Regions from separate parts of the Desulfosoma caldarium genome, predicted to be linked through region 1. Evidence: riboswitches for the same ligand, from Rfam matches in the RefSeq annotation. Region 1 holds a riboswitch; each other region holds the start of a gene.
What was found. A riboswitch is a leader RNA that binds a small molecule or an ion and turns the genes downstream of it on or off. The one in region 1 is predicted to bind cobalamin.
Positions count from the first base shown of each region.

Region 1 (4,209 bases):
AGAATGGTCACGGACGCGCCAAAGGCGGCGCCCGTGGACACGCCCAGCGTGAAAGGATCCGCCAAAGGGTTCAACAAAATCCCCTGATAGACGGTGCCCGATAGGGCCAAGGCGGCGCCCACAAGAAGGGCCAGGGCGACGCGCGCCAGTCGAAGATGCACGACAATGTAATGGGCGGTGGCGGTTTCTTTTTCTGAAAGCGCCGACGGTGCCGCATGAAAAATTGACCCCAAGACGCGCCACAGGGTGTGGGATTCGATGGCGTAAGGGCCGACAGTGATGCAATAAAATGAAAGTGCCGGCACCAGAAAGATGATGGTGACCCAAAAGGCACGAATTCGCCACCCCCTTGCGGCAGCCGAAAGTTTGCCCGCCGCCGCCGTGGTTCCGGACACCGAAGAACGTGGGGCCGAAGGGGCATGGGTCGCGTTCACGGGCTCTCCTGAATCCTCGTGCAGGCTGTCTTGAAATGCATGATCGGCTTCTTAGGGACGCCCGTTGAAAGTGATGGACATGGCCGTGGGCCAAAAGCCCATGCTCGAACAGGCGCCCAGGTCAACGCGCCCCTTTTTTGACGATAAGGAGAGAAAGGTAATGGGGTTTGAGGTCTTCCAGGGCGCGAAAGTCCTTTTCCACCACCTGGCCTTTGAGGCCGCAGCGGCTGACAAAGCACACGGAGTCCTCAAGGCCGAAACGGCGAATCTGGTCAAGGATCTGCGGAAACTGCTTGTAAGCTTTCATAAGGACCACGTTGTCGGAAAAGGGAAGAATATCCGAAAGGCGCCGGCCGCCTTTGGCGCCGGAAATGATGGTAAGGGTTTCTTCCGCTTCCGCCAAGGCGACCCCGGCGCACGCGGCAGCCGCCTGATAGGACGTGATCCCTGGAACGATTTCCACGGGCACCGATGGCAGCCGATACTTTATCGTGCGCCACAGGTAGATGAAGGTGCTGAACGTCATGGGATCGCCCAGAGTGAGAAAGGCCACATCGACGCCATTTTCCAGTTGCTCCGCCACCGTGTCGCAATTGGCCCGCCAGGCTTCTTCCTGGTGATTCTTGTCAAAGGTCATGGGGAAGTCCAAAAAGTGAACGGGCACACCGTCGCGCAAATGATCGCGAACGATTTCCAATGCCAGGCTGTAGTCGTTGGACGAGGACGAAGCGGCATACACGTGGCCCACACGACCGAGAATCTTGACTGCCTTGAGGGTTAAAAGGTCCGGGTCTCCCGGACCCACACCGATGCCGTACAGCGTTCCCAGCATGAAATTTTTCCTTTTTTCGAGCCCATTGTAGAGCCGATTGGGTATGGGGATCACAAATCATCGAGCCGCGCGGCACTCCGCCGGGGCCGGTTCTGCCATGGGTCCGAGTCTCGCCACGCGGCGCGGCTCCGGAAGATCGCCGTCGCGGTGCTTCCATGCCGTGCGCCATCAAACGCGCCATGGAAAGGGACGAGCGGCAACGGATCTTCTGCGCCGTCAGCGAACCGGGGCCGCGTCCGCGCCGTGGGCCAGTTCCATCAGGGCGTGCAAAATGGCCACAGCCACCGAGCTTCCCCCTTTGCGGCCGAGCACCGTGATGGACGGCACGGCCTGGTCTTGCCACAAGGCTTCCTTGGCGGTGTCGGCCTGCACAAAACCCACGGGAACGCCCACCACCAAAGCCGGCCGAATGTGTTCTTGTTCCATGAGCCGCAACGTTTCCAAAAGGGCCGTCGGGGCGTTGCCTACGGCCACGATGGCCCCATGAAGATTGGGCCCGGCATGGCGAAAGGCGGCCGCGGATTGGGTCAGCCCATCTCGATGCGCCATGTCGCGTACGGCCGGCTGTGATGCGGGCACCACGACGGCATTGCCAAACCATTGAAGCCGCGTTGAAGAAAGCCCCACCTGAATCATGCGGGTGTCCGCATAAATGGTAGCGCCCCGGCGCAGCGCTTCACAGCCCGCTTCCACGGCTCGGGAATGAATTCTTATGAGCCGCGCATATTCAAAATCGCCCGTGGTGTGAATCACGCGACGCACAATGGACCACTGATCGGGTGGATACCCGTGGGGCCCCATTTCGGCGTCGATGATGCGAAAGCTTAGGTCTTCAATGGCTTGTCCGGCCGAAACCAGCGGCCCGCGTGGGCCGTCGGCTGCCTTGTCCTGGAGTGTCATGGACCATGCGCTCCTTGGGAAACAAAAAATCCTTGAAACGTTTCCGTTCCAAGGATTGCACCCGTTTTCTTCATCCCTTGTCTCGTCCAAAGACCTGGACCTCGAAGCCTTTGGACGGCGGAAGAGCCCTTTACCATCGGGTTCCCTTCCATGAAAGGATTCAGGCAGGTCTTCTGGCTCACGGATCACCCTACCGGCCGCCCTTCCCATCCCATGCCCATGGGACAGTGGGTTCATCGGCTTTCGTCCCCGTTCACAGCGGCGGGACCGCGACGGAATCACACCGTCTTCCCTTTTCAACCCGCATGCGGGTACCTGATCCTCTCACCTTATCAAAGAACGCCACGTTGAAGACGTGGACGTTCCTTTACTAGACCAATGCATACGCTGCGTCAACAGCAGCGTGCGGCGTAACTGGAAGCTCGCCGTGCAAACCCAATGAACCAGGGCCCCCGGCCGTTCTACGTGTCCTCATCCTTATCCAATGAAAGCATGCCCGCTTTTTTGATGGCCGCCACGCCGCCTTGGACATTGACGGCGTTTTCCAAGCCTGCGGCTCGAAGTTGCAGAAGCGCTTCGTAGGATCGCACGCCCGAATTGCACATCACCAGAAGACGCTTGTCCTTGGGGAGCGCATCCAGCCTTTCGGCCAGAGTTTCCTGCGGAATGTTGAGCCAGCGGTCGCCAAAAGCCTCCACAAAGGGGGCGGCGTTGCGAGGCCCGCGCACATCCAAACAGACCACTTCTGGGCTGGCTTCTTGCAAAAAGCAGCGCTCAAAGTCCTCGGGATCCATGGTGACGTTGTGGCCGTCCAGAATGTTTTCGGCTGTGTTCCCCAAGGCATTGAGGATATCCATGGCGGAAGCAAAGGGTGGCGAGTAGGCCACTTCCAGGTTGGATAGGTCTTCCACCGTGCCGTGCCGAGCCAAAAGAGGCACCACGGCGTTGATGCGGCCCACAAGGGCGTCTCCATTGCGACTCACGCCTTGAATGCCCAGCAGCCTTCGTGTTCTTCGATCCACCACCAGGGCCAGGGTCATGAGGTCCTGTGTGGGATAAAAGTGGGCGCGATCGGCTTGAATGACGAGGGCCTGCACGGCGTCAAAGCCTTCCGAACAAGCGGCCTTGAAGGAAAGGCCCGCGGCTGCCACGGCCAGGTCGAAAACCTTGACGGCAAAGGATCCCACGGACCCTTCAAACGTGGCGTGTCCTCCGGCGATGTTCGTGCCGATGATGCGCCCCTGCCGGTTGGCCAAAGATCCTTGAGGAAAGTGAAAGAGCTTTCCCGTGATGTGATGCATCACTTCGATGCAGTCCCCTCCGGCGTAGATCCAGGGATCCGATGTCTGCAGGCGCTCATTGACCACGATGCCCCCTCGAGGCGTCACGAGCAGGCCGGCCTCGCGGGCGAGCCGGCCGTTGGGGCGAACGCCCACGGCCGTGATGACCAAGTCCGCGTCCAAATCCCTTTTGTCCGTTCGCACCGTAAGGGAGCCGTCTTCCGAGCCCGGGATCACTTCCCGAACCGTCTCTTCGGTGTAGACGGCCACGCCGCGCTCCTGGAGATGCTCGGACACCATTCGGGCCGGTACGGAGTCCAACACACCGGGCAGCACGTGTGACGCGATGTCCACAAGGCACGTTTCCACGCCCCACATGTCGCTGACCGCTTCCGCCATTTCGCATCCGATGGCCCCGGCGCCGATGATCACGGCGCGGCCCACGGCCCCTTTGGCCAGCATTTCCTTGATGGCCGCGGCATCATGCAAATTGGACACCCGAAAGACGCGAGGATGATCCAGGCCGGGAACGGGCAACGTGTTGGGAACGCTGCCAGTGGCCAGCACCAGGTAATCGTAGGAAAGCTCCTCTTCGGTCTGGGTTTCCAGGCGTCGAAGGCGAAGCACCTTGCGGCGCCGGTCGATGGCTTCCGCCCGGGTTCGCGTCATGACGCGAACACCCTTGGCTTTTTCAAAGAATTCAGGCGTACGTAGCATATGAAAACTGGTGCTCATGAGCGCCGACAGATCGCTCACGTCCCCG
Region 1 is NZ_RJVA01000009.1:353,343-357,551, reverse strand. Features, by position in the region: gene EDC27_RS02185 (FecCD family ABC transporter permease) at 1-434, opposite strand, end outside; gene cobI (precorrin-2 C(20)-methyltransferase) at 556-1,266, opposite strand; gene EDC27_RS02175 (precorrin-8X methylmutase) at 1,483-2,166, opposite strand; cobalamin riboswitch at 2,313-2,500, opposite strand; gene EDC27_RS02170 (FAD-dependent oxidoreductase) at 2,628-4,209, opposite strand, start outside.

Region 2 (4,209 bases), on a different contig from region 1:
CGAGTGTAAACATGCGGCTCTGTGCATCAGAACCGGTGCAAGGCGTGGCAGAGTGTATGGCACGTGGAGGCAAGCGGCCGAGTGAGTGAAAGGCCCGGGAGATATGTGTCTCTCGGGTTTTCTTTTGATTCAAAGGGTGAGCCCCTCTTTGAAATGGTTTTGGTCAAGACCAAACCCTTCTCCACCGAATCGGAAAATGCCCAAGGAGAAGGGTTTGGCGGCAGGTGGCCTACGAGAGGCCTTTTACTTCTACCCTTCTTTCTTAGGATGACACTGCACGCACGTGGTCGGAGCGGTGGTTTGCGGATTTTCGGCCTTCAGTTTCTTGTGACAACCCTGACAATTGTTGTGGAAGGCCAGTTTCAAGTTGAGCTTTTGCTGTTCGGGAGGCAGTTTCTTTTCCCCTTTAATGGTCGGCTCATTATGGCACTCCTGGCACTTTTGCACAGGATCCCCTTCCTTCCATACGTTCTGGCCACCCTCGTACTTGTGATGACATTCCGTACAGGCGATCTTGTACTCCTCGGCGTGCTTCTTGTGCGCGAACTCAACGAGGGCCTTCGTGTGGCTGGGCCACAGGGTGGAATTCATGGTCATCACATCCGGAGCGTCCGCCGCCACGGCCATGAGGGCTCCCACAAACAGAGCCACGGCAACGCAAACCGACGGGCCAAACCAACGTTTTCCTTTCACGGTGTCACCTCCTTTCCCTCATACAGTTTGAGTTTGTGATTCCATTCACGCCCGCTATTCTAGTGAGCATGTCATGAAGCCGTCAAGGCTTTTTGGCCTTCAAATCGTTCCTTGACAGATCAGGAACGCCTTGGAGTATATAGGACAAAAAAGATGTGCTGGGCAGATCTCTCAAGAGGAGGCTTGTGATGCTGTTTATGGCCATCTATAGCTACGCTCCGGAAGATCGCGACCGCGTCATTCAGCGTACGGAACAACTTCCCGAAGTGCCGGGAACGGCCATGAAGGGGGAGTGGTTCGATGTGACGGGGCATCGCGTGTTTCGGCTTTTCGAAGCAGAAGATGAGACGCATCTCGCGGCGGCCGTCTTTCAGTGGACGGATTTAGGCGTGGCCGAAGTGGTGCCGGTGATGGAGACCAAAAAGGCGTTGAAGCTTTTGCGGCGAACATCGAAGAAACCCTAGGTTTGGTTCGACCGGGCCACCGGTCATCGCGGCGCAACCGGCCCGGCTAGATGGCGCCCTGCGGGTTTTCTACAGAAAAGAGTTTGAGCGGGGCGAGGCGTCGCTGTGGCTGTGTGGGGCTTCATGAGCGGTGAGCGGGACGGCTGAGCGCAGGCCGAGGAAGGCAACTCCTCGAAGGGCCCAAGAGCGGTCGAGAGAAACCTTCTCGAACACGAAGTCACGTCGACGGTTTCTGGGGAAAATTAAGGAAAGGAGAGAAAAGGCCCGCTTGCATTGACTCTAAGTACGCTGGGCGACGTCCGGGATGGTGCCCCGAAAAGAGCACGGGGAGAATAGGGAAGGCGGTGCAAAGCCGCCACGCTGGGCCGGCGCTGTAAGCGGGGATGCCTTCGGAAAAAAGCCACTGATTCCGGTCGTGAATCGGGAAGGCCCGAAGAGTCAGAAGATCCGCAAGTCAGAAGACCTGCCACCCGGACAATGAGTGGACCGAAAGTTTACCTGCGCCTCAAGGTAAGCCTTCGAGGTCTTGGGACCTCGAAGGCTTTTTTGTTGGAAAAGCGACAAATCAAGAGGGGAGTGGCATGCCTATGGAAAAAGAGCTTCAAAGCATTGTGGCCCGTATTGAACCGGCGGATTCGCACTGGGAAAAGCTCGCCTGGGAAAGACTGCGGTCTCAAATTCGGCCGAGAGGCTCCTTGGGACGGCTGGAGGAGATGGCCGCGCGACTGGGAGCCATCTTCCGAAGCGTGTCGCCCAGTGTGAGCAGAAAAATCATTTTCACCATGGCCGGTGATCACGGTGTAGCCGAAGAAGGCGTCAGTGCCTACCCGCAGGAAGTCACGGCGCAGATGGTCTTTAGTTTTCTCAAGGGCTGGGCGTCCATCAATATCTTGGCGGATCATGTGGGGGCTGAGGTGCGCGTGGTGGATTTGGGCGTGGCCTCCGATCTTCCTGAGGACTGGGCCGTGATTCGACGTAAGATCGGCAAAGGGACGCGCAACATAACGAAAGGACCGGCCATGGAACGCCATGAAGCTGTTCGTGGCCTAGTGGAGGGGGCTCGCCTGGTCATGGACGCCGTTCAAGACGAAGGTTTTCATCTGGTGGGCACAGGGGACATGGGCATCGGCAACACGACGCCGTCCACGGCCATCGTCGCGACCCTGACGGGGAAGCCCGTCAAGGACCTCACAGGGCGAGGCACCGGCATTGACGATGCCGCCTGGAATCGTAAAGTGCGGGCCGTGGAAAGGGCTTTGGCCGTTAACCGACCGAATGCCGCCGATCCGGTGGATGTTCTGGCCAAGGTGGGTGGATATGAAATCGCCGGGCTTGCCGGAGCGGTTCTCGGCGCTGCGGCGGTGCGCACGCCCGTGGTTTGCGACGGTTTCATTGCCACGGCGGGGGCGCTCATCGCCTGTCAGCTCGCGCCGTTCGCCAAGGATTATCTCTTTGTATCCCATCGCAGTCAGGAAGTGGGTCACGGGGCCATGATCGAGCTCTTGGGACTTTCCCCTTTGTTGGACCTGTCCATGCGGCTGGGGGAAGGCACGGGAGCGGCCTTGGCGATAAGCCTGGTGGAAGCTTCGGCGCGCGTCCTTCGGGACATCAAGACTTTTGAGGAAGCCGGCGTCACGGATACCGGACGTTGAAGCTGCGGTGCCGTCGCGGATGGTGCGGTCATGGCCTATCAATCCACCCGCACCACCGCGCCGCCTTGGACTTGAAGAATGGGATATTGGCGTTCCATGTGGCCGTCGGGTGCGAACCGCACGGGGCCCAGGGGTCCGTTGGGCAGTTCCACTCGAAGCAGCCACTGCCGAAAGCTCAGGCGATCGGGCCGGCCTTCCTTGAGGACGTGTTCTCGCGCATGCAGGGCCATCAGGGTTGCGGTGTAGCCTTGGGCCGCGAGAAAATCGGGTTCTTCACCGTAAGTTTCGCCATAGTCTCGCGCAAAGGCTTCCTGAACGGGGTCTTGCGCCTCGAAGGTGCCCCTCTGAAAGGCGGAAGGAAACAGCGCCCCTTCCAGGTACACGCCGCCCGCGGAGAGCAGGATCTTTTCTTCCCACAGATTCGTGCCCAAAAGCGTCACACCCACCACATTGTAATAGGGCAACTGCGGCGCGATTAAAGCGATGGTGTCGGCGGCGTCCGGAATGAAGAGGGCATCCAAGGGTGTTTCCGAAATATCCACCCCGAATCCTTTGGCCACATGCTGGGCAATAACCTGAATGGGACCCTTGAAATCGGTCATGCCGGCCGCGTAGGTGCTCTCCACCACCACTCTTCCGTCCAGCTCCAGAACCTTGCGAACAAAGATGTCCCTCAGAGCGCGCCCGTAAGGTTCTTCCGGGTAAAGCACGCCGAAGTTTCGAAACCCCATGGCGTTTCGACAATAAGTGAGCAGTGCGCCGATCATGTCCTGATGGTCCATGAAGGCGTGGAGAAGAAAAGGGGTCTGGGAGGTGACGTGGCGCTTTTCCGTAAAACTGACCACGGGAATTCCCTTTTCATTCACCGTGGAAAGAATGGCTTTGGCACTTTTCGGGTTCAGTGGCCCCAGCACGGCAAGGACGCGCTCTTCCTGCACCAGGTGGTTGAGAGCGCTCACAGCCACGTCCGGGTTGGCCTGGGTGTCCGCCAAAACCAACCGGGCTGAAGTCCCATGAAACAGCTTTTCCCAATGCCTCAAAGCCAGGGCCACACCCTTGACCAACCGCCGGCCGTGCGCGCTATGGGGGCCGCTCAGAGGTACCATGCACCCGAGTTTATGAGGATCCGCCTGGGGCAAGGGCCCCATGACCCCTCGAAGTTCTTCTTCGATGCGGCGGGCTATGGGATGTTGGGGATACTGGGCCATCAGCTTGAGCAGACCGTCCCGACGCCCTTGCGCGGGGCCCAACTGAAGGCGACGATAGAGCAAGAAAGGCACGAGGCGCTCGGCGGTGTAGGTCTGAAGGGCCCGTTCCACAGCGGGGCCTTCCAGGGTCAAGACCAGTGCAGAAGCCTCTTGGTCCAAAAGTCTTTGATCCTCAGGGCCGAGTTGCGCGGC
Region 2 is NZ_RJVA01000011.1:165,997-170,205, forward strand. Features, by position in the region: gene EDC27_RS06650 (cytochrome c3 family protein) at 250-693, opposite strand; gene EDC27_RS06655 (DUF3303 domain-containing protein) at 882-1,157, shown strand; cobalamin riboswitch at 1,446-1,641, shown strand; gene cobT (nicotinate-nucleotide--dimethylbenzimidazole phosphoribosyltransferase) at 1,745-2,809, shown strand; gene EDC27_RS06665 (ABC transporter substrate-binding protein) at 2,848-4,209, opposite strand, start outside.
Region 2: it holds a riboswitch for cobalamin, as region 1 does, so the genes downstream of both, cobT (nicotinate-nucleotide--dimethylbenzimidazole phosphoribosyltransferase) here and EDC27_RS02175 (precorrin-8X methylmutase) in region 1, are expected to answer to the same signal.

Region 3 (4,209 bases), on a different contig from region 1:
TGCCAGTGATCCAGCATTTTGGCCAGCTTTTCTCTCATGGAAAGGGCACCACCTTCGGATTCTGCCAAAGCGGTATGGCCTTCGTGGCCGAAATGTGCGTCGTGCTTGCCCCCGTGATGAGCCTGATGGGAAGCCTGGGTGCAGTGATCGTGCTCATGTTTTGGGGTTGTGGCATCGTGATGATGGCCCATGATTGCCCTCCATGCCCGCGAAATCATTTCATGTCCGTGGTGTGCACCCAAAAGACGGCCCCGATCTCCACGGGTTTGGGTTTCCCGTCCTTTTTGAGCTTCCAGGAAGCCTCGCTGAGCGCGGCAAAGCCCCACCAGCCCGCGCGAGGCATGGCGTAGGTGAACACACCGTTCCCGTCGGCCTTAATCACCTGAGTCACGTACGGATCGGAAGGGGCTGCCACCCTGGATGGATTATCCGGGGATTCGTTGAGGTATTCCACTTCCACTTCCGCATACGGGACGGGCTTTCCTTTGAGAAGCACGCGGCCGGTAAACACATTGCCGGTCCACAGTCCATAGGGCCTTGTCAACGGCACGATTTCCGTCTCCAGCCCCACGGGCTCGTCCCAGCCTTCTTCCAGGCCAAGGGCCTGGACGCACACCTTTGTATAGTGCACAATGTATTTGTCCTCCGCGGGTTCCCAGTACGGGTTGGGTTCCATGAAAAAGACATAGTTTCCGGGCTTTCGAACCGTATAGGTGGTTTCCCAGTACGTGAAGTCGCTGTCCTGATCGGCGCCACGCCCTTTGCGGGCTTGCAGGGAAGTGGTTAAATCCGTTGTCTGGCCCAAGCGCACAAAGCCGAAACGCTTGGGCTTGACCATTTCCATGTAGTGCCCCTCCATGGGATGGAGGAACTTGGCCTGCACCGTGAGGGTCTTAGAATCTTCCGGCGTGACAATGTCGTCGGAAGGCAGAATGAGCCCAAAATGAGCCAGGGACGACCCCGTGCCCAAAAAACCGCTCAATAAAACCATGGCCAAGACCGAAACGGCGATGCGATGATTCATGACAACCTCCTTTGTTCGATGTGCTTGGGTTGTTGAAGGAGAAAAAATTCCACGAGGTCTTCGTGACCGGAGGTTCATGGCGTGAGGGACGGCATCCCTCAAGCTGTGTGGGCCGGGCTTGAAAGGCTTCGACCTTTCCTTAACGAACTAAAGTGAAGGAAAACACAACACGTGTCAAGGCACTCACAGGTTTCAGACCGCTTTAAAAAGGATTCAAGAATGCGACAAGACCGCCCTGAGAATAACCAGGCAGCGAGCAGTGATCTTGTGGCCGACTACAGGGATGATTGCTGAGCGGGGTTTCTGGACGTAAGTTTACGTCTCAGATTCGTGCGGCCCGGTCAGAGTTTTCGCTTTCTCATCACGGCGGCGCAAAGACCCAAGATGGAACGGGTGGTGGCCCATAACGGCGGCACGGTGCTTCAGATTGTGGAAACGGAAGACGCCATCCAAATGACCGTGGGCAAAGCCCCTGAGGTGTAGGATATGTTGGCGTCTACCAGGGGTCGTAAAATCCCAACGGGGCTGCTCACAGTCCAAGAGCTTCGCAAGGCGCCACAATATTTCGCACCGTATGCCGCTTCTGCAGGGACCGTTCACAGAGGAAGGGCCAGGGGGCTTTTGGCGTCTCAAATGGTCCCGCAGGGGGTCGAGAAAATTTCTCTTGACAAGGGTGAGGCCGGAGCGGTAGCAGGAAGTCACAAGTTGCCGGAGCGATCAGGTGCTTGCTGCTTAAAAGGGAATCCCGTGAAAGTCGGGAGCGGTCCCGCCGCTGTGAACGGGGACGGCGCTTGCGACGAAACCACTGACGCCGCCAAGGCGTTGGGAAGGTGCAAGCGCTCGGACGATCCGTGAGCCAGAAGACCTGCCTGATCGTTGGGAAATGCGGCACGGGTGCATGCCGTCATGTTTCCCGCGTGAGGACTAAGCGAAACTGGGTGCAATCCTTAGAGCCGTCGGCTCTAAGGATTTTTTTTGGGGAAAAAGGCGGCCCACCTTTTTCCCAGCACCACCCTCCTCATCGTTCCATTTACCCTTTGACCGCCCGGGGTTGCACCCATGGGCCCCGGGCGCCTTCAAAAAACGGAGGATTCTGATGAAAAGAGGATTGATTGTCTATGTGACCCAAGGGGGAGAACTCCACGAGGACAGCTGGGGTTCCTATGCCTGCATGGACCGCTTTGGCGCGCACGCCATCGGCGTGGCTCGCTCGGAATTCGAGATTGCCGAAAACTGGTGGCGCATGCTCACCCAAGGCATGCAGGAAATCCTCTGTGTTCGAGCTCAGGTGGACGGCGAACGCGGCATGTCCATCATCGGAGCCCCCCTGCGTCTTTGCGGTTAAGGGAGAGCCGGCGAGGACACCGCGTGGACGCGGTGCAACCCTGGAAAGGGCTTGGGGTTGTGCGGCGCTTCGCAGGCAAGAAGTCAAGCCTTTTGCGTTCAAAGGGAGGAATATCGTATGGTGGCCAAGTTAAGAAAAGGCGCGTGGGTTCTTCTCGTACAACTGGGATTGGTGGGGATGGTTCTGGGAAGCACGGGAGTTAAAAAGGCGATGGCCAAGCATGAATCCGCCGAAGAGGCAAAGCCGGCCATTCTCGTGGTGGCCTTTGGAACGAGTGTTCCGGAAGCCCAAAAAGCCTACGATCTCATCGACCAGCGCATCGCAGCGGCTTTCCCTAAAGTGGAAAGGCGCTGGGCCTACACCTCCAGCATCATACGCAAAAAACTTCGCGCTCAGGGCCAATCCCTCGATGCTCCGGAAACCGCCCTGGCCAAGCTCATGGAGGATGGTTTTACACACGTGGCCGTCATGTCACTGCATATCATTCCGGGAGCGGAGTTTCATGATCTTTACACAAACGCCCGGTTCTTCGCGCAGATGGTGGGCGGCTTCAAAAAAGTCACCTTTGCACAGCCCCTCATCTCATCCGCCGAAGACATGGTCCAGGTGGCGCGAGCCATGGCAGAGAGTGTGCCTTTAGAGCGAAAGCCCAATGAAGCGGTGATCTACATGGGGCACGGCAGTGAGCACCATCCCGCCGATGCCGCCTACGTCGCCATGGACAGCTACTTTCGAAAACAGGATAGCAACATGTATCTTGCCACGGTGGAAGGGGCTCTTCCCTTTGAAAACGTTCTGTCCACTTTAAAAAGCCGCCGCGTGCCCAAGGCCTACTTGGTGCCCTTCATGGTTGTCGCCGGTGACCACGCTCGCAACGATATGGCAGGTGAAGAGCCCGACAGTTGGAAATCTCAGCTGGAAGCCCAGGGCATTAAGGCGGTTCCGGTCTTTCGCGGCATGGGAGAAGTTCCGGCGGTGGTGGACGTTTGGATCCGTCACCTGCAATCGGCCATGGAGGCTTTGGGAATGCCATAACTGCACGGTACATCGGCCACGCATTTGCCGCACACATCCACCAGGGGAAGATCCTTGAAGTGGCGATCGTTTTCCAAGAGCTGGGCGTAGCAGCGATGCCGGTCCAGCCCGTCGAGGGTGAGTGCTCCAAAGGTGCAGCGGCGAACGCATGCCGTGCACGGATGACCCGATTTGGCGAGGCAGTATTCCACGGTGGGGCGTGGCGTCGGCGCCATGGGTTTGGTCGTCACCAAACTGCCCAGTCGGCCGCACGCCCCTTGATGCGTGATGAGCTGGTGATGAACGCCAAAGGTTCCGAGCCCGGCAATGTAGCCCAGATGCTTGTGAGACCATCGGCTGACGAGGCGTTTTTCATCGAAATTGTGGGTTGCCGGCGTGGTAGCGCTGTCATAGCCTTCCTGGGCCAAATGATGCTTCAGGGCTTCGCAGATCTCGGCAATGAGGGCGTTGGTGGCCACGTAGGCTTCGGCCCAGGAGCGGGCAGCGTAAGGCGTATCCGATCGGTTTTTCTTGGCGAGGTCTTTTCGAAACGGCAAAAAAAAGACGATCACCGAAGCCGCGAAAGGCAGAAGGTCCTGCGGCCGAGCATGATCGGGCGCGGCAACCTCCCTCAGTTTTTCAAACAAAGGATCCTCGACTCCAGCGACGCCGACACACACAGGAAGTCGCCAATAGATGTTCCCGCCGTGACGGTCGGCCCAAGCGCGCATGGACGTTTCTATGATGTCCTGAAGCTTTGTGCCCATCCAAGACCCTCTCTTACCCAAAAAGGTTTTCACGAACCGCCGGGTTTTTTCACTCATTG
Region 3 is NZ_RJVA01000010.1:381,813-386,021, reverse strand. Features, by position in the region: gene EDC27_RS05030 (hypothetical protein) at 1-191, opposite strand, end outside; gene EDC27_RS05025 (DUF4198 domain-containing protein) at 215-1,024, opposite strand; cobalamin riboswitch at 1,727-1,911, shown strand; gene EDC27_RS05020 (hypothetical protein) at 2,121-2,369, shown strand; gene EDC27_RS05015 (sirohydrochlorin cobaltochelatase) at 2,487-3,404, shown strand; gene EDC27_RS05010 (epoxyqueuosine reductase) at 3,365-4,150, opposite strand.
Region 3: it holds a riboswitch for cobalamin, as region 1 does, so the genes downstream of both, EDC27_RS05020 (hypothetical protein) here and EDC27_RS02175 (precorrin-8X methylmutase) in region 1, are expected to answer to the same signal.